DNA from 2 places in the Thiohalorhabdus methylotrophus genome. Region 1 is predicted to be linked to the other one. Evidence: riboswitches for the same ligand, from Rfam matches in the RefSeq annotation. Region 1 holds a riboswitch; the other holds the start of a gene.
What was found. A riboswitch is a leader RNA that binds a small molecule or an ion and turns the genes downstream of it on or off. The one in region 1 is predicted to bind cobalamin.

Region 1 (10,600 bases):
ACTTCAATTACCTCTCCGTACTCCAGTACGCGGTGGAGGTCCTCAAGGTGCGCCACGTGATCGTCACCGGCCACTACGGCTGCGGCGGTATACGCGCTGCTCTCGAAGGCAAGGGGTCGGGCTTCATTACCGGCTGGCTGGAGATGATCCGGGACGTGGCGGACCAGCACCGCGAAGAGCTGGATCCCTTGGATTTTGAAGCCCGGGTGGATCGCCTCTGCGAGATCAACGTGCAGCACCAGGTAGCCAACGTCTGCCGCACGCAGGTGGTGCGGGAAGCCTGGGAGCGCGGCCAGCCCCTGGAGGTGCACGGTTGGATCTACAGCCTGCATGACGGGAAGCTGCGCGATCTGGAGGTGACCCGGAAGCGCCCCCGGCCCCAGAGCGCCTGTTACCCGTAACCCCGGTTCCCCCTGACGGGTCGGAGGGTACAGACTGGCCATGAGGCATCCAAAAGAAAGGGCGCCCCATGGAACCGGTATACCAGCCCCTTCTACGGCGGCGGGCCCTTCCCTATCTGCTCGCCGCCCTCGTGCTGCTTCTCGGCTTCTCCACCCACGGGTGCGCCGTGGAGGTGGGCCCCGAGCCGCAGTCGGTGGACGATGTCTACGTGCCCGAGCCGGAGGATGTCCGGGTATCCACCTGGGTAGCCAACCTGGAGGTGCCCTGGAGCCTGGCCTTCCTTCCAGGCGGCCAGGGGGACGCCCTGGTCACCGAGCGCCCCGGCCGGGTCCGGCTGATCCGCGGCGGCACCCTCCAGGAGGCGCCCTACGCGGAGCTGGAGGTGTACTCCGCCGGGGAAGCCGGCCTCATGGGCATCGCCCTCCATCCCGATTTTCCCGGGCGCCCCTACGTCTACCTCATGCACACCTACGAGGGCCCCAGCGGACTCACCAACCGGGTGGTGCGCCTCCGCCACCGCGGCGACCACGGCGAGCTCGACCGGGTGATCCTGGACGGCATTCCCGGCGGGCGCTTCCACGACGGCGGCCGCATCGCCTTCGGCCCGGACGGCATGCTCTATGTAACCGCCGGGGAGACCTTCGAGCGCCAGCTGGCACAGCAGCGGAGCTCGCTGGCCGGCAAGATCCTGCGGGTGACCCCCGAGGGGAAGATCCCGCCGGACAACCCCATTCCCGGCTCTCCGGTCTACTCCCTGGGCCACCGCAACCCGCAGGGCCTGGCCTGGGATCCGCGCACCGGCGCCCTGCTCGCCTCGGAGCACGGCCCCTCCGGGGAAATGGGCCTGCAGGCCCATGACGAGCTCAACGTGCTCCGCAAGGGCGGCAACTACGGCTGGCCGGAGGTGGTGGGCGCCCCCGAGGAGACGCCCTTCATCAACCCCATTACCGCCTGGCCCGAGAACACCACGCCTCCGGCCGGAATGACCTTCCACAAGGGCGACCTGTTCGTGGCCACCCTGGGCAGCGAGGCGCTGCTCCATCTCCGTCTGCGCCGTGACGGGGACTACCGGATCGAGCGCATCGAGCGCTGGTTCCGGGCCGAGGACGGCGCCAGCCGCTTCGGCCGCCTGCGCGCCGCCGTGGAGGGTCCGGACGGCGCCCTCTACGTGCTCACCAGCAACCGGGACGGCCGGGGACGGCCCCGCCAGTCCGACGACCGCATCCTGCGCATGGATATCCCCGGCCGCCCGTGAGTGCCCATCCCGGCGGGACTTCCCCGTCCGCGCCGGGCGAGTCGTCCCCGCCCCTTCCGACACCGCCTTGCCCCTACGAGGGATTTGCTCCGGTTGCCTCCCCGGCCCTGGTCCGATAATCTTGCCGACCTCTCGGTTCGGACAGTCCGCAAGGGCTGTCCGTGAAAAGGGAACCCGGTGCGAATCCGGGACTGACGCGCAGCGGTGTTGGGGAACGAGGACCGCCCGGGCGCAAGCGCCCAGGCACTGTCCCTCCTCCCTCGGTCCGCCCTCCGGGCCGAGCGGTAGGGGATGGGAAGCCGCGGTCCAAGGCCAGCCGAATGATTCGGCCCGCCCCTCAGTCCGAAGACCTGCCGAAGGGGAGCGCCACCCGGCGCTCGACAACCCGAGCCTTCGCGTCTAGGGCTTGGGGGGCGACTCGTTGCCGTGCGCCCACCCTTCGCAGCCCCCGGGTGGCCCCTTCGCCCCCTGAGCTTTCACGCAGGCTCCAATTTTCCCCTTTCGACCAAGGGATTGGAGACCTATGCACCCCGTATTCCCGAAGCAGCGGGCTGCTGCCCCCCTTTTCCTGGCCATCACAGCCCTCGTCCCCGCAGCGGCATCGGCGCAGGGATCGGAATCCGCCAGCCTGGATGCCATATCGGTAGAGGCCGCCCGCCCGAGTCTCATGTTCGAGCTGGAGGAGCACGGCCACGCCGTGGAGGTGATCAGCCGGGCGGACCTGGACCGGGCCAACGTGGACGATCTCGGCCAGGCCCTCCAGATGTTCGCTCCCGGCCTGTACGTGGCACCCCGGAGCGGGCGGGCGGACTACGTCAATGTTTCCCTCCAGGGCTCCCGGGCCAAGGACATCCTGTGGCTGGTGGACGGGGTCCGGGTCAACAACCGCCTGTACGGCTCCACCACACCCCTGGACACCCTGAGCACCCACATGGTGAAGCGCATCGAGGTGATCAAGGGCGCCGAGAGCCTCTTCTACGGCACCCAGGCGGTGGCCGGGGTAGTGAACGTGATCACCCGCGACCCGCGATCCCGAGCTTCCGGCCAGGTAAGCGCTTCCGCCGGCACCCTGAAGGAGGGCGCCCTGAGCGCCTGGGGCGCCGGCGGCAGCGAGAACCACCAGGTGCTGGCCTTTGCCCGCCGGGACGGGAGCAAGGGATTCCAGCCCTTCCCGGACGGCGCCTACGAGCCCAATGCCCGCAAGGACGACCGCGGATACGACCGCCTTACCGCAGGCCTGAAATCCCGGCACGACCTGGGAGCCGCCGGCAATGTCCAGCTCTTCCTCCAGCGCAACGAGGCCGACCTGGACTACGCGCGGCCCTACAATCAGCACCACGCCAGCAACGACCGGACGGAGCATCTGGCCTACGTCAACTGGGACCGGCAGTGGGGTCGGCGCTTCGCCCTGGAGGCCCAGGCCTACTGGCACGAGTGGTGGACCGATTTCACGCGGGTGGGCCTGGACGGCAGCGGCAACAAGCAGACCCTCTACAAGGACGAGGAGTGGGGCTTCGAGGAGTACGGCGCCCGCGCAACAGCGCGCTTCTTCCAGGCGGACGGCTCCACCTGGGTCCTCGGCGCCGATTACCACGAGTACTACGGCGAGGACTACGTCCTGCGCATCGACCAGGAGCGCGAGGCCGTGGCGGCGGTCTACGGCCAATACCGGCCCCACCTCTCCTTCGCGCCCCGCACCGACCTGGCCCTCGGGGTGCGCTATCACGACGCCGAGAAGGGCGGCGAGAAAACGGTGTGGAACCTGAGCGGCCGGCGCCCGCTGCCGGGCGGCACCCATTTCCGGGCCTCCACGGGAACGGCCTTTCGTCTGCCCACGGCCTACGAACAGTTCGTGGACGACCCCTGCTGCGCGGCCGGCAACCCGGACCTGGACGCCGAGGAGAGCTTCAGCGTGAACGGCGGATTCGGCGGCAGCCACCGGCTGGGCGGCGGGAATTCCCTAACCTGGGAGGCATCCGGCTTCTACCGCCGCATCAAGGACCTGGTCCAGGTGGAGGGGGATACCTTCGTCAACGCCGATAACCGGGTGATCAGCAAGGGGGCCGAGGGCAAGCTGGGACTGCGGCTGGGGCGCCGCTGGCGGGGCCAGGTGGCGGCCACCTACACCGAGGCCACCGAGCGCGGCAGCTCGGAGCAGATCGACGAGATCCCCCGCAGCTTCCTCAAGGCTCTGCTGGGCTACGACACCCCCGGCGGGGTGACCGGCGGCCAACTCACGGCCCTCTACGTGGGCAAGGTGGCCAACACCGTGGCCGGCAGCCGCGAAACCTACGGCCGCTACTGGGTCTTCGACCTCTCCGCCTACCGCCACCTGGACGCCGCCAGGCGCCACCGGCTGGGTCTGCGGCTGGAGAACCTCCTCGATCGCCGGTACGCCTCCCAGCTGGGGAGCGGGGTCCGAGCCGCCAGCGGCGATGACTACGCGTACAGGTATCTCGGTACGCCGCGCAATCTCCAGGCCACCTACACCTACAGCTTCTAGCGGGGAACGGCCATGCCCATGTCCCGTTTCACGCGACGGAGCTGGTGGCTGCGCGGCCTTCTTCCCGTGCACCGCTACCTGGGGCTGGTCCTGAGCCTGCTCCTCCTGGCCTGGTTCGCCTCCGGTGTGGTGATGATGTTCGTTTCCTATCCGGACCTGGCCGCCCCGGAACGCCGTGCCCGGCTTCCGGCCCTGCCCTCCGGGGCGGGACTGCTCTCCCCGGCCACGGTGTGGTCGCGGGCCGGGATGGACGCCCCTCCGGAAGCCGTGCGCCTGAGCACCTTCCGGGACCGGCCGGCCTATCACGTCCTCGCGGCTGGCCGATGGCATGCCTACTATGCCGATACGGGCACGCCCGTCGGCCGGGTGGACACGGATCGGGCGGCGCGGGCGGCCCGCTCCTGGGCCGACGGGGAGGCCCCGGTCCGCCTCACCGGGCGCCTCACCGAGCCGGACCAGTGGACCTTCGGCGGCCAGTACGCGCCGCACCGCCCTCTATACCGGTATGCCCTGGGGGACGCCGCGGATACCCGGGTCTACGTCTCCAGCCGCACCGGCCAGGTGGTCCAGTCCGTGACCGCTTCCGAGCGGCTTTGGGCCTATGCCGGCCCCGTCACCCACTGGCTCTACCCCACCAGCCTGCGGCGCCACCCGGAGCTTTGGCGCTGGCTGGTGATCGGCCTGGCGGGTCTGGGCAGCGTCATGGTGCTGGGCGGGCTGATTCCGGGCCTGCTGGTGCTGCGGCGCCCCGGGGACCGGCGCGGCACTTCCCCGTACCGGGGGATGCGGGCGTGGCACCACTGGTCCGGCCTGCTCGCGGGCGCCCTCGTCCTTGGCTGGTCGGTGAGCGGCATGCTCTCCCTGGACCCCTTGGGATGGCCGCCCGGCACCGGGACGCGCTTCGACGCCGAAGGCGTCCTGGCCGGGGGGCCGCTGCGGCCGGCGGCCTTCCGGCGCTCCCCGGACGGGGCGCTAGCGGCCCTGGGGCGGGAATCCGGCCCCGTGCGCGCGCTGTCCCTGGTCCAGGTGGACGGACAGCCCTACTTCCTGGCGCACAGGGAAACCGGCCAATCGGCCCTGGTGGCGGCGGACGTCCCCGATCCGGAACCGTTCCGCGCCTTCGGCCGGGAAGCCCTGCTCGGCCCGTTCCGGGATCGCCGGGGGATTCCGGCCATCCGCGATGCGGTCTGGCTCGACGAACCGGACGGCTACTATTACCGGGATCGGCGGCACCGCTTGGGACGGCGGGCGCGCAGCTGGCCGGTGCTGCGGGTGCGCTTCGCGGACCCGGCCCGCACCTGGCTGTACCTCGATCCCCGGCGCGGCGTGGTGGCGCTCCGGGAGAGCGCCGCCAGCCGCCGGGACCGGTGGCTCTACAACGGCCTGCACAGCTGGGACTTCACCACGGGGATGCGGCGCGAGGGCGTCTGGTATCCCCTGGTCCTGCTCCTGATGGGCGGCGGCACGCTCCTGTCGGCCACCGGCGTGGTCCTCACGTGGCGCTGGCTTCGCGGGCGGAAGCGCCACGGAGGCCCGGCTAGAGCGACTCCCAGAGCTTGACCATGCGCTCCTGCTGCTGCGCGTCGGGGAGCGCGCCCATCCCCGCCCGCATGTCGTCGGCCATGTGCTGCGGGTCGCTGGTGGCCGGGATGACGCAGGTGACCTCCGGCCGGGCGAGGATGAACTTGAGGAAGAACTGCGCCCAGGTCTCGGCGCCGAATTCCCGGGCCCAGGGCGGCACTTCCATGTCGCCCACCTGGCCGAACAGGGCGCCGGTCTCGAAGGGCTCGTTCACCAGCACGGCGATCCCGCGGTCCGCCGCCAGCGGCAGGAGCCGGTCCGCCGCCTCCCGGTTGGCCAGGTTATAGGGGAGCTGGACGAAATCCAGGTCCCGCTGCTTCATGATCCGGGCCAGCTCGTCGAAGGCGGAATTCACGTAGTGGGTGATGCCCAGGTAGCGGATCCGGCCCTCCGCCTTCCAGCGCTCCAGGGTCTCCAGGTGGGTCCGCCAGTCCACCAGGTTGTGCACCTGCATGAGGTCGATGACCTCCGTGCGCATGCGCTCCGCGGAGCGCTCCATCTGCCTGATCCCGGACCGCTCGCCCCGGGTCCAGACCTTGGTGGCGTAGAAGACCTCCGGATGCTTCATCTCCGTCAGCAGATCGCCCACCACGGTCTCCGCAGTGCCGTACATGGGCGAGGTGTCGATGACCCGCCCGCCCGCCGCGAAGAATTCCTCCAGAACCCGGTACAGGGGAGCCCGCTCCGCCTCCCCCGGCCCGACATCGAAGGTGCGCGCCGTGCCCAGCCCCACCACCGGGATGGACTCGCCGCTGGCGGGGATCTCCCGGGTCCGCAGGGACTTCTCGGCGCGGACCGCCGGCGCCCCGCCCGACAGGGCCAATCCGCCCGCGGCGGCCATCAGCTTCAGCGCCGTGCGCCGGGTTATGCCGGAAAGGGTGTGCCTCATCCTCGGTCTCCTTGTTGTGCCGCCGCATCGGTTCCGCGGCTCAGGGCCTCCTGACGCCGGCCCAGGCCCACGCCGAGGGCCAGCCATCCCACCGCCAGGGGAACAGCCACCGCGGCCATGGCCGCCAGCCCCAGGCCGAGGCCGGTGAGTCCGGCGAACACCCAGCCGGTGGCCGCATCGCCCCCCCTATAAACCACTGTATCGATTACGTTCTTCGCTTTGTACCGTTCCTCCCGACCCACCACCGTGAACAGCACCTCCCGGGCCGGCCGGGCCAGGGCGTAGCTCGCCGCCCGCCGCAGCACCTGGAACACCACCAGCACCCCAAGCACCGGGGCGAGAGCCAGCACCCCGAAGCCTAGGGCCACCAGGGCCGGGAGCAGTCCCAGCGCCACGCCCACGCCCAGCCGGCTCACCACCCGGCCGGTGACGAATAGCTGCACGCCGAGCGTCAGGATGTTGACCGCCAGGTCCATGGCGGCAAACAGCGCGGTGCGGTCGGCGGCCTGGGCTAAGCTGTCCTCCACGATATGGGCCTGCTCGAAGTACAGGAAAGTGGAGGTGGCCGTGTACAGCAGGATGTAGCCGGCGATGCCGAGCAGGTAGGGGCTACGCGCCAGGAGCCGGATACCGCTCCAAGCGCCGCCACCGAGCCCCCGAGTCGCGGCCCCTTCGTCGCCGGAACCCGGGGACGCCGGCTCGCCGGCACCGGATCCGCGCAGCCGCGCCGCCTGGGCGAGCAGCCGGCTGATGCACAGCAAGGTGAACGTCAGCAGCGTCGCGGACACCAGCAGCAGCTCCGCGATCCCCACTAGCTGCACCAGACCGGTGGTGAGCGCCGGCCCGGCGATGGCCCCCGCGCTGCCGCCGGCGGCCACGGCGCCGAACAGCCGGCGGCCCTGCTCGTTGCTGAACAGATCCGCCATGAAGGTCCAGAACACCGAGACCACGAACAGGTTGAAGACGCTCACCCAGACGAAGAACACCCGCGCCACCCAGGCCGGGTCCTCCACCACCCGGAAGGCGCCGTAGAACAGCAGGAGGTTGACCAGGAAGAAGAGGTACACGCCGGGGATCAGGCGGCGGCGGGGGAAGCGGGCGGAAGCCGCGCCGTACAGGGGGATGGCCGCCAGCATGGCCACGAAGGTGGCGGTGAACATCCAGGGCAGGTTCTCCACACCGCCCTGGATACCCATCTCGTCCCGAATGGGCCGCAGGACGTAGTAGCCCGCGAGAAGGCTGAAGAAGTAGAGAAAGGCCCAGACCAGGGCCCGGACCTCCGTCTCCCGCACCCCCACCCAGCGGTTCAGGAGCGCCAGGAGGCGATGCGACAGGGCGCCTTGCATATGCCGATCCTTACTCGTTTCCGGGGCTGTCCGCCGATGGACCGGGGACAGCCGGGAAAGGCCGATCCGTCAGCCGGGCTCTTCCCCCTGCTCGCCGCCAGTGAAGGCCTCCTCGCCGGACTGGAAGGCCTCCAGCTCCGCGGCCACCTCGTCGGCGGCCTCGAAGCGGGCGATGTGGAACAGGCCGTCCCCCTCGTTGACCAGGGGGAGGTGCGTCCGCCCCACCACGATGCCGTCGCCCAGAGCGGTCACGGCCTCTTCCTGCTCGCCGAAGGGGTCGGAGACCACGCCCAGCCGGTCCCCTTTCTTCACCAGGGCGCCGAGCTCGGTGGTGGTGCGCAGGAAGCCGCTCTGCGGCGCCCGCACCCAGGTGCTGGAGCGGGCCACGTAGGGCTCCGGCAGCGGACGCTTGCGACGGCTAGGACGCAGCATGCCCAGCGCCCGGAGCACGTTGAGCACGCCGCGCACGCCGACGCGGATAGAGAACTCGTCGAAGCGCAGGGCCTCTCCGGCCTCGTAGAGCAGGACGGGCACGTTGCGGTCGCTGGCGGACTGGCGTAGCGAGCCGTCCCGCAGGCTGGAATTAAGAATGACGGGCACGCCGAACAGCTTGGCCAACCGGGCGGCCTCGGGGTCGTCCAGATCGGCGCGGATCTGCGGCAGATTGCCGCGATGGATGGCGCCGGTGTGCAAGTCGATGCCGTAGGTGCAGTTGTCCACCACCTCGCTCATGAACAGGTGTGCCAGCCGCGCGGCCAGCGAGCCCCGCTCGGACCCCGGGAAGGAGCGGTTGAGGTCGCGGCGGTCAGGGAGATATCGGGAGTGGTGGAGCACCCCGTGGACGTTGACGATGGGCACCGCCACCAGCGTGCCGCGCATGCGCTTGAGGGCCCGGTGCCGGAGCAGGCGGCGGATGATCTCCACGCCGTTGAGCTCGTCGCCGTGGATGGCGGCGCTCACGAACACCCGGGGGCCGTCACGCCGGCCGCGCACCACGTGGATGGGCATGTTCACCGGGGTGTGGGTATGGAGCTGGGCCACGGGCAGATCCACGGTGGTCCGGCTCCCGGGCCGGATGACCTGGCCGTGGATGGTGAAGGGGTCGGGCATTACCCCTTGCCTCGCGTGCGGGTGTGGTTGGGCTTGGCGTTCTTCTCGATGAACTGCACCAGGGTATTGGCCACGTCCTTCCGGGTGGCCGTCTCGATCCCCTCCAGCCCGGGGGAGGAATTTACCTCCATGACCACGGGGCCATGGTTGGAGCGCAGGATGTCCACCCCCGCCACGTTCAGCCCCATGGTCTTAGCCGCCCGCAGGGCGGTGGAGCGCTCCTCGGGGGTGAGCTTGGTGAGGGTGGCGGCGCCGCCCCGATGGAGGTTGGAGCGGAACTCGCCCTCCTTGGCCTGGCGCTTCATGGACGCCACCACCTTGTCACCGATGACGAAGCAGCGCATGTCCGCCCCCGCCGCCTCGCGGATGAACTCCTGGACCAGGAAGTTGGCGTCCAGCTCGCGAAAGGCGTCGATCACGCTCTCCGCGGCCTTCTGGGTCTCGGCGAGCACCACCCCGCGGCCCTGGGTGCCCTCCAGGAGCTTCACCACCAGCGGGGCCCCGCCCACCATCTCCACCAGGGCCTCGGTGTCGTCCACCGAGTGGGCGAAGCCGGTGAGTGGCAGCCCCACGCCCGACCGGGCGAGGAGCTGCAGGGAGCGCAGCTTGTCGCGGGAGCGGCCGATGGCCACGGACTCGTTGAGGGGATAGACGCCCATCATCTCGAACTGCCGCACCACCGCCAGCCCATAGAAGGTGATGGAGGCGCCGATACGCGGCACCACGGCGTCGAACCCGGTCAGGGCCTGCTTCTTGAACTGGATGCCGGGGCGCTGCGAGGCGATGTCGATGGTGCAGCGCAGGGGGTCGATGATGTGGACCTCGTGGCCCCGATGAACCGCGGCCTCGGCGAGGCGGCGCGTGGAATAGAGGCGGCGGTTGCGCGACAGAATGGCCAGCTTCATGCCTTGCCCTTTTGGTGCCCCGGCACCGCGGCCGGACGACCGCCAAGGTAGGAGCGGCCGGGGTCCACCGAGTACCGCCCCTGAAGGGCCGTCCGCCCCAGCAGCATCCGGAATTTCATGGTATCCCGATTGGTGAGGGTCATCTCCACCCGCCAGGTGGCGCCGCCCAGAACGATGGGTGTCTCGATCACATAGCGGCGTTCGCGGTGGCCGCCGGAATCCCGAACCCAGCGGCGATCCGTCGCGGGGGCGCTGGCGATCACCGCGGTGCGGTCTCCCTGGGCCGGGTGGACCCCGAACCGTACCATCCGGACGCCCCGCTCGATATAGGGCTCCACGAAAAAGGCGTGCAGGGCGGAGGTGCGAGCCCCCGTGTCCACCTTGGCCTTGACCTGTCCCAGCCCCAGCTCGGGCAGGGCCACCCATTCGCGCCAGCCCAGCACGGCCGAAGCATCGGGACTGTTCCTTCCGCGGTTCATGAGCGGTCCCCGGGCGGGAATCGGCGGAACGGCTCGGAGTTGCGTGCGGGCGCTGTCATGGGGCCAGTGTATCAGCTCCCCCCGACCGTTCCCGCCAGGAACGGGCCGAAACGGGGCCGGGGGAGTGTCC
Region 2 (10,600 bases), on a different contig from region 1:
CCCACGCCCCGGCTCCAGTCGACCGCCAGCTCCGCCTTTTCCCGGCCCACCAGACCGGCGGGGTTGTGCCACACCGCCGAGGCATCGTCGGCGACGGCCAGAAAGGCGCCGCCCATGGCCGCGGAGCGCGCCCCGGGCTCGTTGACGAAAGGAGTCGCCGTTCCCCTTCCCGCCGCCAGGCTCAGCGCGAGGACCAGCACGCCGGTCAGGCTGTGGCGCTTCCCTTTCCGCATCCAATCCTCATGGTGATTCGCCGGATTCCAAGGACACGCCCGCAGCCATAGCGAGATTGCCGATTCCTGGTGACGGCTCTGTCTTGCCGAGGCCCTTGCCCCGGGACTATGCAATAGCGGCGACGCGCGAATGCCGGATCCGAAATTGCTGGGCGACTATGCAACAAACGGCCGGGGAATGCCCCGCAGTCTCCTACCAATCAGGAAAGAACGGCTCGGCCGCGACCGAATACCCGGAAAACAAAAAACAAAAAGCCTGCATATTTGAAAAATGCGCTTTTATGCTATAAACACTGATGCAATACACGCACCGCAGAGCACAGACCCGGACCGCTTCCAAAAGCGGGGAATACCACGTTTCCCTGGAGCCGATCCGCTCCGGCCACCGCCCCCACCGGAACCAGCCCGTCAAATCTAGGCAACCCCCCGCGGGGTGTAAATATGCATTTCCTTCTATTACATATGTTTAATTTCCGCTTTCACGCTCTTTCGTGATTTCATTCCGGGAAACTTCGGAGAAAAACATGCAGGATTTTGATCCGGCCAGGCTGGAGATTCTTCAGATCATCACTGCGGAGGGTTGGCTGGCCAAACATCGCGACGGCAACGGCCGGCTCTTCCTGACGCCCGTGTCCTGCTGGGCATTGGCCCGCGACCCCGACACCGCGTCCACGGGCGTCATGGGGCTGGGCCATGCGGCCTCCGAGCCGCACGGCCGGCCCGGCCACTGGGGCTTCCTGGAGAACCTTCCGGGGTTCGAGGGATACGGCTACGATCCGGAGCGTGCACGCGAGCCGCACCTTGCCGACGAGGCCTTCGCCAATCCCTATTATCGGTAAGTCCGGCGGACACACCCCCGGCACCGGCAGCCCGGAAACTGAAAAGCCCCGGCCGTAGGGGCCGGGGCTTGGGGGGATGCAGCGCTGGGACCATGCACCGTTGTTGCGATTGCCGGCGCGGCTATTCCTCGCCCACCGCCTGGGTCGGGTCTCGCCGACCCTGGGCCCTGCCGAGAAGCCAGCCGCCCGCGGCCGTGGCCGTTGCGAGACCGAGCCAGGCTACCGCCAGCAGCCCCCAGGGGAAGGTCACGGGCAGACTCCAGAGGAAGGACTGGTCGTTGACCACCTTCACCAGGAGCCACGCCACCGCCGCGCCCACCGCCATTCCGAGGATGCCGCCGAAAGCCCCGGTCAGGCCGGCCTCGTAGGCCTGGGCACGGGCCACGTCCGCCACCCGGAAGCCGAGGAAGCGCAGCATGGCCAGCTCGCCGCGGCGCTCGATGGCCTGCACCGCCAAGGACTGCAGGGTACCCACCAGCCCCACACCCACCGCCACCACCACCAGCACATAGGTCACCGCGAAGCTACGGTCGAAGATCTCCAGGCTGGTGCCGCGAATCTCCCCGGCGTCGGCGATCTCCAGGGCCGGGGCGTCCGCGAAGGTCTCCTCCAGCCGCTTACGCACCGCTTCCTTGTCCGCCCGGGGGGCGAGGTACAGGGCGATCTGGTCCACCCGCCGGTCCCCGGCGAGCGCCGCATAGGTGGCGCGCTCCATGAGCAGATGCCCCCACTGGTAGGAGTAGTCCCGCCATACCCCGGCCACCTCCAGGCGCCGTAGCTCCCCGCCCAGGGGCACGCGCAGGACATCCCCCACCTCCGTTCCGTACTTGCGGGCGAAGACCTCGGATACCAGTACCGCCCGGTCCTCGCCGGGCTGCGGCCAGCGTCCGCGCATCACCTCGATGGCGTTCCGGGTCTCCGCCAGATCCAGACGCCGGGCGGTGATCTCCACCGGTGCATCGGGTCCCGAGGCTCCGCCCGGCGCCCAATCCAGCTCGGCCCGCCGGAAGGGGTCTAGGTGGCGGACGTCCCGCCAGCCCGCGATGGCCTTCCAGGTCGCCTTTGAGATGTAGGTGGTCTGCCCGCCCGGCCCGCTGCGCACGTAGAGGTCGGCGGCCAGGATCTGGTCCAGCCACGCCACCACGCTGCCCCGGAAGGAGTGGATCATGGTGGACATGGCCACCAGCAGGGCGAAGCTCACCAGCGCGGCGCTCACCGCCAGTGCGGCCCGGCGTGGCGCGCCGAGAAGCTGTGAGCGTGCCACCAAGGCGGCCACGGCGCGCCGACTCACCGGCAGCCCCCGCGCGAACAGGCGCAAGGCCGGGGGCGCCAACAGCAGTCCGGCCCCCAGCACCAGCAGGATGGCCACGTAGCCGGCCACCGGCAGGCCGTTCCAGGCCGGGAACCGGGAGAGCGCGCCCGCGGTAGTCAGGGCCAGGGCCGCCAGCCCGAGGCGTATCACCGGTCCCGGGCCACGCCGCTCCTCCGCGCCGCCCCGGCGCATGGCCGCCTCCCCGGCACCCCGGACATTGTCCACCACCGGGGCCAGCGTCCCCAGCACCGCGGCCAGCACGCCCAGGGCCCCGAGCCCGAGCATGTCCCACCACTGGGTATGGAGCCGGGCCCGGATGTCGCTGAAATAGCCCGCCCCCAGATCGCCGCCCAGGGCCTCCACCCCGATCCAGGCCAGGGTCAGGCCCAGCACCAGGCCCAGCAGGCCGCCCAGCAGCCCCAGCACCAGCCCCTCGCCCAGCAGCCACCCGGCCAGTCGGCCGCGCTCCATGCCTAGCACCCGCAGCACCGCGAACTGGGTGCGGCGGCGGCGCATGGACAGCGTTAGCAGGCTGTACACTAGGAACGCGGCGGTTAGCAGCCCCACCAGGGCCAGGACGTTGAGGTTGGTGCGGTAGGCGCGGGTCATGGCGTCGAGCCGGTGCGCCTCCAGGCCGGGCCGGGAAAGGCGCACGCCCTCCCCCGCCACCCGTTCCAGGCGCTCGGCGAAGGCCGCCCGCAGGTCAGGACTGCGGAGGACCACGTCGATGCGGTCCAGCTCGCCGAGGCGATTGAAGGTCCACTGGGCGGTGGCGATGTCCATGACCGCGCCGTCGGACCAGAACGCCTCGTCGGGAAGCAGGCCCGCCACGCGCAGCACCACCGGCTCCGTGCCGATCTGCACCCGGAGGCTGTCTCCGGGCCCCTTGTCCAGCCGCCGGGCCGCCTCCCGGCCCAGGAGCACGGCCCCCTTGCCCAGCAGGTCGTCGAATTCGATCCCCGTGCCGCCCAGGTCGGGGAGATAGCTGCCGCGAACGGCGGCATCGCGCAGCAGATCCACCCCCAGCACGGGCAGCGCCCGCTCGGGACCCGTGGGTACCTCCATGCGCAGTGCCGGGAAGGCGGCGGCCACCTCCGGCATGGCGCGGATGCGCGGCAGCAGGCCCTGGTCCAGGGCGCGGCTGGTGGGCTGGACCGTGGTTCCGGCCCGGCCGGAAAGCGCGGAGATGCCCTGTTGGAAGCTGTACAGGGCCGAGGCGTTGACCCAGTGGATGGCCGCCACCATGGCCACGCCCAGGGCGATGGCCAGGACCATGCCGACGGCCTGCATGGGGCGCCCGGAAAGCGGGCCCCAGACCAGCGCCCGGAACAGCAGGCGGACGGGGCTCACGGCTCGCGGTGCAGGCGGTGGTGGGAGAGGCGGTAGCGGGTATGGGAGCGGGAAGCCACCTCCGGGGCGTGGGTCACCACCAGGGTCGTGGTGCCCAGCTCCTCCACCGCCTCCACCAGCAGATCCATGACCGCCACCGCCGTCTCCTCGTCCAGATTGCCGGTGAGCTCATCGGCCAGCAGCACGGGCGGCCGGTGGATGAGCGCACGGGCGATGGCGGCGCGCTGGGCCTGACCGCCGGAGAGGTGGCGCGGATAGGAGGCGGCCTGCTCTCCCAAGCCGAGGCGCTCCAGAAAGGACCGCACGGCCTCCTCCTCCCAGCGCTGCCCGTTCAGGGCCAGGGGCAGGGCCACGTTCTCCGACACCGTCAGGTAGGGAAGCAGATGGAACTGCTGGAATACGAAGCCGAGGCTGCCGCGCCGCCAGCGGGCGGCCTTCGACTCGTTCAGTCCGGTGACCTCGGTGCCGAGCACCTCCACCCGCCCGGCACGCGGAACCGCCAGGCCCGCCACGAGATTGAGCAGGGTGGACTTGCCCACCCCGCTGGGGCCCAGCACCGCGGCCAGCTCTCCCCGCTCCAGGGCAAGGTCCAGCCCCGCCAGCAGGGGCCGGTCCGCCCCGGGATAGGCAAATTCCACCCCCTGGATGCGGACGGCACGGGAATCTTCTGCGGCTTCGGGCACGGATCGCTCCTGTGCGGGCGTGGAGAGACTCGGGCCGTTCCGGCAAGGCGAAGCACGGCCGCCGCGACGGATCGCCTTCGCCGGACGCCTCGGTCGGGGGAAATCACGCTACCGGGGGGCCGTCCGGGTTGCAAGGCCGGGGGCCCGGGCGGAATCTGGAAGAAAGGTGCCCATGCAGCCAACGGAGGACAGGGAGCGGTCCATGAGCGAATTCCCTCCGCATTACCGACACATCAAGAAAGAGTTTCCCGGCTACCTGGAGGCCCTGGAGGACCTGGGCAAAACCACGCGGGGCGTGGGCCCCCTGGAGGAGCGCACGACCAACCTGGTACAGCTGGCCGCCGCCGCGACCCTGTGCTCGCAGGGAGCGGTGCACAGCCACACCCGGCGCGCCCTGGAGGCCGGAGCCACCCCGCAGGAGGTCCGGCACACCATTGTCCTGCTGACCAGCACCATCGGCTTCCCCCTCACCTCCGCCGCCCTGAGCTGGGTGGAGGATGTACTCGGCGAGGGATGAGCGCCGCACATAAAAACGCCGGGGCTCACGCCCCGGCGTCCGGCCGTGGGGGGAATGCGGCCTGAAAGGGATCAGGCGGCGTTGCCGCGACCACACTGCTTGTTGGCGGGAACGGCCTCGTCGATCCGCTTGGGATAGGGCAGATCGAGGTTGGCCATGATTTCCAGGAAATCCGCCCGGTCGTTGCTCAGGCCGAGGCGCGGGTTGCGCTCCTTCTCCTGGCCGATGGTGGAGACATGGCGGAAGTTGTAGTCGTGGCCCGGATAGACCAGGGTCTGCTCCGGGAGCGTGAACAGCTTGTTCCGCACCGATTCGAACAGGTCCCCGGCACTGCCGTTCTGGAAGTCGGTGCGGCCGCATCCATCGATGAGCAGCGTATCACCGGTGAGCACCCGGTCTCCCACCACGTAGCAGTGGCTGTCATCGGTATGGCCGGGCGTGTACAGCGGCTCGATACGGATTCCGCCCACCTCGACGGGCTCGCCCTCGCGGACCTTGAAATCCGAGCAGTCCACGCCGCTCTGCTCGGGGACGCCGACCCGGCAGCCGGTCCGCTCCCGGAGCGTATTGTCGCCGGCCACGTGGTCGGCGTGGACGTGGGTCTCCAGCACATATTTCAGGGTGAGGCCGTGCTCCTCCAGGACCTCCAGGTCCCGATCAACCATGGCCGCCACCGGGTCGATGAGGACCGCCTCGCGGGTCTCCTCGTCGCCCAGCAGATAGGTATAGGTGGAAGTCTCGGACTCGAAGAGCTGACGGAAGATCATGGCTGCCCCCTCGTGGCTTTCCGGCTCGTTGCTTTCCAGTCTGTTCCAGCGCTGAACCGGCTTCAATATTAGTGAATCAGCGTGTACGAATATTAGATAGCTGATCGGGCCCTTTGTTCCCGCCCCGCGGAGCCCCTTTCAACCGTCCCGATCCGCACCGGGCTAGGGGAAGCGGTAGCCCATGAAGAGCCGGAAGGCCTTGATATCCCGATCCGCGTCGGGCTGCGGCCCCACGTCCAGATTCTTGCCGTGATCGATCTGCACCATGACATAGGTACCTTCCGCGAGACCGGCCCCCAGGGAGGCGCTGGGCTTGGTGCCCAGACTGAGCCCCCAGCCGAACCCGCCGCCCTTGCGGGTCGCGTCGCTGTAGCTCACCTCCTGGACATAGTAGCCGCCGTGCAGGCCCATGAAGAAGCTCCGGTACCAGACCCGACCCTCCAGGGCCGCGACGCCGTTGTTCACCGAGGCCCGGGAGCTCGCCGCGTTGTCCGAGTTCTCCAGGGAAAGGGCCGTGAAAGGCACGATGGAGAAGACCGCGCTCTGCGGAATCTGATAGTCGAGGCCGAAGCTGAGGCCCGTGCTGCCGTAGGAATCCCCGGACCGGTTGCCGGAAGGCTCGGTATGGTGAAAGGAGAGGCCACCATAGACGCTAGGCCCGAGCGCGGGCTCCGCCACGGCCGCGACCGGGATCGCCAGGGACACCGTTGTCAGCGTAATGCGCAGGGCCCGGGAGACACCCATAGCCGCTCCTTGCATGGGAATTCCTGCCAGTCGGCGCGCAGTCCGGACGGACTGCGCCGCTCTCGTCCCCCCCTCACCGGACCGACCTGCCGGACCGGCGGACAGAGGATTTTGTGATTCAGGACAGTAGGCCATTTCCTCCTTTGCCGCAACGACCTCTTGTCCCGCGCCGCATAACCCCGTATCTTGGGCCTATGCTCCGGCTCACCCCCCAAATCTTGGGGTGACGCAAGAGGGAACCCGGTGCGATTCCGGGACTGACGCGCAGCGGTATTGGGGAGCGAAAGCCGCATGGGCCGCCGAACCGGGCGGCCCGGGCACTGCCCTTGGGGGTGGGAAGCCGCGGCCGTAGATGGCCCCTGAGTCCGAAGACCTGCCGGAGGGCCTCCGTCCACGTGATGGAGGAGAACCCGCGAGCCTTCGCGTCGCAGTCCGGTTTTCCGGACCAGGGCTCCGGGATCGGCGGGCCGCCGCATCCCCCGTTATCCCGGCTCCTCCGCGTTGGCTCCAATCGACCGAAACGCGCTACCGCGGCGATTGGAGATCCCCATGAGCACTCCCCCTTCCCGGCCGGCCTCCGGCTTCGGCCCTCTCTGCTCCCGAGCTTCCGATTCCGCCACCCTGCACTGGGCCGCCCAGCATCTGGGCCGCGTCCTGCGAATTCACGAAGGCTCCGGACCGGCTGCCGACCAGCGCATCCGGACCCGGGTCCGATGCCTTCTGGACCGGGTGCGCGCCGAGCTACCGTCCGGGACCGCACAGCCCGGAGAGCTCACCGACCACCTGTGGTCCGCCCTGCTTCGGAACGGCCAGACGGAAGCCGCCCGCTTCTTCCTTCCCTATCAGGCGAGCAGGGGCCCGGTACTCTGGATCTACCGCGGGGAGGCGGGCGCGGACCCGCTGGCCCGGAATCGCGTGGAGCGATTGCTGGACCGTCGCTGTCTGGAGCTGACCGACCCGGACCTGGACACGGCGCGCATCCAGCGCCACTGCCGCGCCCGGCTGCGCAACGGCATGGAGGAGCGCGAGCTGATCCGTGTGCTCTCCCTCACCAGTCCGGCCGAGGCGGCGATCCTGGACCGCCTGGAGACGGCGGCCTAGGGCCCTGTCCCAGACAGGACATTAGAACCCCGCCAGCCGGGCGGCAACCTCGGCGCGCACCAGAGCGACGGCCCGGCCCACCGTCTCCTGCCGGGGCTCGGAGCCCGGGTCCGCCTCGACTCCGATGACCACCCACTCGGGGAGCTGTCCCAGCCGTTCGGCGAGGGCCAGCCCCTCGGCCAGCCCGAAGCCGTGGGAGGACAGGGCATCCGTAACGGGCAGCCGCGCGCGGTCGGTGATGCGGTGGAGCGTGCCCGGGGCCGCCCCGGTGCGTACCGCGTCCACGAGCACGGCGTGGTCCATCCCCTCCAGATGGGCCACGAGTCCGGCACCCGGCCGGTCCAGCGCCCGGAAGCGGACCTCCGGCCAGCCGTCCCGGGCTCCCGCCCGCAGCGCCTCCACCACCGCCCAGCCCAGCCGGTCGCCGCCGAAGGGCGAGCCGATGCCGAGCACCGCCACGCTGGTCATCGGCGCCGGACGGTCAGGTCCAGAAAGTGGGTGGCGCAGGAGATGCAGGGATCGTAATTGCGGATCACCCGCTCTCCCAGGAACCGTAGCTCCGCGTCCGGGGCGTCCAGTCCGCGCGCCTCCAGGGTGGCCCGTAAATCCTCCTCCATGCGCGCCTGATTCTGGCTGGTGGGCGGCATAATCCGGGCGGCGGTGACGCGTCCGGACCCGTCGGTCTCGTAGCGGTGCCACAACAGCCCACGCGGCGCCTCGGTGGCGCCGTAGCCGACCCCCGCCCGCGGCGTCACCTCGGCGTGGGGCCGTTCCGGAGCCCGATAATCCGCGAGGAGCCGCACCGCCTCCACCAGGGCGGCGTGGATCTCCAGGGCCCGGGCGGGCAGGGAATGGAAGGGATTGGTGCTGGGCAGCGCCGGCCCCGTTTCCCCCAGCAGGGCCCGGGTCTCCGTCGGCAGCAGGTCGGCGTTGAGGTTCAGACGGGCCAGCGGACCCACCAGGTAGGGCTCGCCGTGCAGGCGGGCGTGGAAGGCCGTGGAGTGGGGCACCTGCTCCTCGGCCACGTGGTCGGCGAGCTCGGAGACGGGGGCGTCCAGTCCCGTGGAGGCGCTGAGCCGTCCCCGGTTCATGGGATAGTCCGCGCCGTTGCGCAGGGCCAGATAGGGGAAATCCTGGCCATTATCGGGAAGGGGGAAGCCGGCGGCCCAGCGCACCAGCGCCTCCGCCTCCGGGAGGGCGGCCTCCAGCCGGGCGCGCAGGTCGCGTACGGCCGCCGCGGCGGGGGCGTGGTGAAAGCCGCCCACCCGCGCTCCCACCGGGTGCACCGCCCGGGCGCCGAACAGGGCCATGACCTCGTTGCCCAGAGCCTGCAGGCGCATGCCGCGACGTACCTCCCCCGGGTGGTCAGCGGTCATGGCCAGGGCGCTTTCGTAGCCGAAGAAGTCCGGGGCCGCGAGCAGGTGGATGTGCAGGGCGTGGCTCTGGATCCACTCGCCGCAGTAGAACACGCGACGCATGGCGCGCACCCACTCGTCCGGCTCCACGCCGAAGATGGACTCCAGGGCCTGCACGGCGCTCATCTGGTAGGCCACCGGGCATATGCCGCATATGCGGGCCACGGCGTCGGCCACCTCCGAGTGGTCCCGGCCCACCAGGAACCGCTCGAACAGCCGCGGCGGCTCGTAGATACGCAGGCGGAGGTCGGTGATACGGCCGGCCTCGGCGTGCACCTCCAACGCGCCCTCCCCCTCCACCCGGGCAAGCACCGGGACCCGGATATCGATGCGGCGCCCGGCATCGCTCACGGATCGTCCGCCCCCCGGTCCTCGCGCCACCGACGGCCGGCGGAGCGCAGGGGCTCCCGGTGGCTGTGGATGAAGTGGAAGCGGCGCGCCACCTCCTCGGGCAGCAGACCCAGCCCCCGGAAGCGACGTCCCAGCGCCTCCGTATTGGGGTTCTCCGCCGGCCCGTAGCAGCCGTAGCAGTCGCGGCCGAAGGCGGGACACAGGGCGCCACAGCCGGTGACGGTAACCGGCCCCAGGCAGGGCGTCCCGCGGCTCACCAGAACGCAGACGTTGCCGGCGCGCTTGCACTCCATGCACACCTTGTCCTGCTCGGGCACCGGATCCACCCCCCAGAGCAGCGCGCGGACCGCCGCGAGCACCTGGCGGCCGTTTACCGGGCAGCCCCACAGCTCGTAGTCCACGTCCACGTTGTCGGCGATGCCCGTGGAGGTGGCCAGGCTCTCCACGTACTCCGGGGAAGGGTAGACCTCCGCCAGCCACTTCTCCCCGTCGTGCAGATTGCGCAGGGCCTGGATGCCGCCGGAGGTGGCGCAGGCGCCGATGGGCACCAGGTAGCGGCTGTTGGCCCGGATGCGCTTGATCCGCGCCACCTCGTCGGGGGTTGCGATGCTGCCCTCGACGAAGGCGATGTCCACTTCGGCGTCCGGGTCCACCGGACCCGCCTCGGCGAAATGGACGAAGTCGACCAGCTCGGCGAGCCGCACCAGATCCTCGCCCAGATCGAGAAAGGCGAGCTGGCAGCCGTCGCAGGAGCTGAGCTTGTGGACGGCCACGCGCGGCCGCGCCCCCGGTTTCGCCGCTCCCATTGCCGTCCTCCGTGGTGGCGAGATTCGCCCCCTCACCCGGTCACATTACGCAAACCCGGCCGGTCAGGGAATCCCCGGGTCCGGACGCGGCGCGGCCGTGCTATCCGCGGTAGAGACCGGCACCGCCCTTGCCGGCCACCGTTATATCTGATCGAATATAGCGAAATTCCACCCGGAGCAGCGCACCGTGTCCCAATTGTCCTCCACCCGACCCGCCGGGCGCCTGTGGCTGGAAAAGGAGGCCCGCGGCTTCCTCGGCCAGGGTCGGGCGGAGCTGCTGGAGCACATCGACACGCTCGGCTCCATGGCCAAGGCCGCTCGGGCCATGGGCATGGGCTACAAGCGTGCCTGGGACATGATCGAGGCCATGAACAATCTGGCCGACGCCCCCCTGGTGGAGCGCGTTTCCGGCGGACGCGGTGGCGGCGGAACCCGGCTCACCGACCACGGGCGGCACATGATCGCCGAATTCCGAGCCGCTG

Region 2: it holds a riboswitch for cobalamin, as region 1 does, so the genes downstream of both, ACERLL_RS05280 (hypothetical protein) here and ACERLL_RS06440 (TonB-dependent receptor plug domain-containing protein) in region 1, are expected to answer to the same signal.

The regions. Positions count from the first base shown of each region.
Region 1 is NZ_JBGUAW010000004.1:55,115-65,714, forward strand. It holds gene ACERLL_RS06430 (carbonic anhydrase) at 1-401, shown strand, start outside; gene ACERLL_RS06435 (PQQ-dependent sugar dehydrogenase) at 470-1,657, shown strand; cobalamin riboswitch at 1,774-2,029, shown strand; gene ACERLL_RS06440 (TonB-dependent receptor plug domain-containing protein) at 2,181-4,160, shown strand; gene ACERLL_RS06445 (PepSY domain-containing protein) at 4,173-5,720, shown strand; gene ACERLL_RS06450 (aldo/keto reductase) at 5,698-6,630, opposite strand; gene ACERLL_RS06455 (NTP/NDP exchange transporter) at 6,627-7,976, opposite strand; gene ACERLL_RS06460 (succinylglutamate desuccinylase/aspartoacylase family protein) at 8,046-9,086, opposite strand; gene rimK (30S ribosomal protein S6--L-glutamate ligase) at 9,086-9,991, opposite strand; gene ACERLL_RS06470 (ATP-dependent zinc protease family protein) at 9,988-10,470, opposite strand.
Region 2 is NZ_JBGUAW010000003.1:177,959-188,558, reverse strand. It holds gene ACERLL_RS05315 (hypothetical protein) at 1-233, opposite strand, end outside; gene ACERLL_RS05310 (hypothetical protein) at 758-1,072, shown strand; gene ACERLL_RS05305 (ABC transporter permease) at 1,194-3,734, opposite strand; gene ACERLL_RS05300 (ABC transporter ATP-binding protein) at 3,731-4,417, opposite strand; gene ACERLL_RS05295 (carboxymuconolactone decarboxylase family protein) at 4,620-4,934, shown strand; gene ACERLL_RS05290 (MBL fold metallo-hydrolase) at 5,006-5,701, opposite strand; gene ACERLL_RS05285 (hypothetical protein) at 5,864-6,460, opposite strand; cobalamin riboswitch at 6,629-6,840, shown strand; gene ACERLL_RS05280 (hypothetical protein) at 6,995-7,546, shown strand; gene ACERLL_RS05275 (hydrogenase maturation protease) at 7,568-8,014, opposite strand; gene ACERLL_RS05270 (Ni/Fe hydrogenase subunit alpha) at 8,011-9,312, opposite strand; gene ACERLL_RS05265 (NADH-quinone oxidoreductase subunit B family protein) at 9,309-10,118, opposite strand; gene ACERLL_RS05260 (TOBE domain-containing protein) at 10,306-10,600, shown strand, end outside.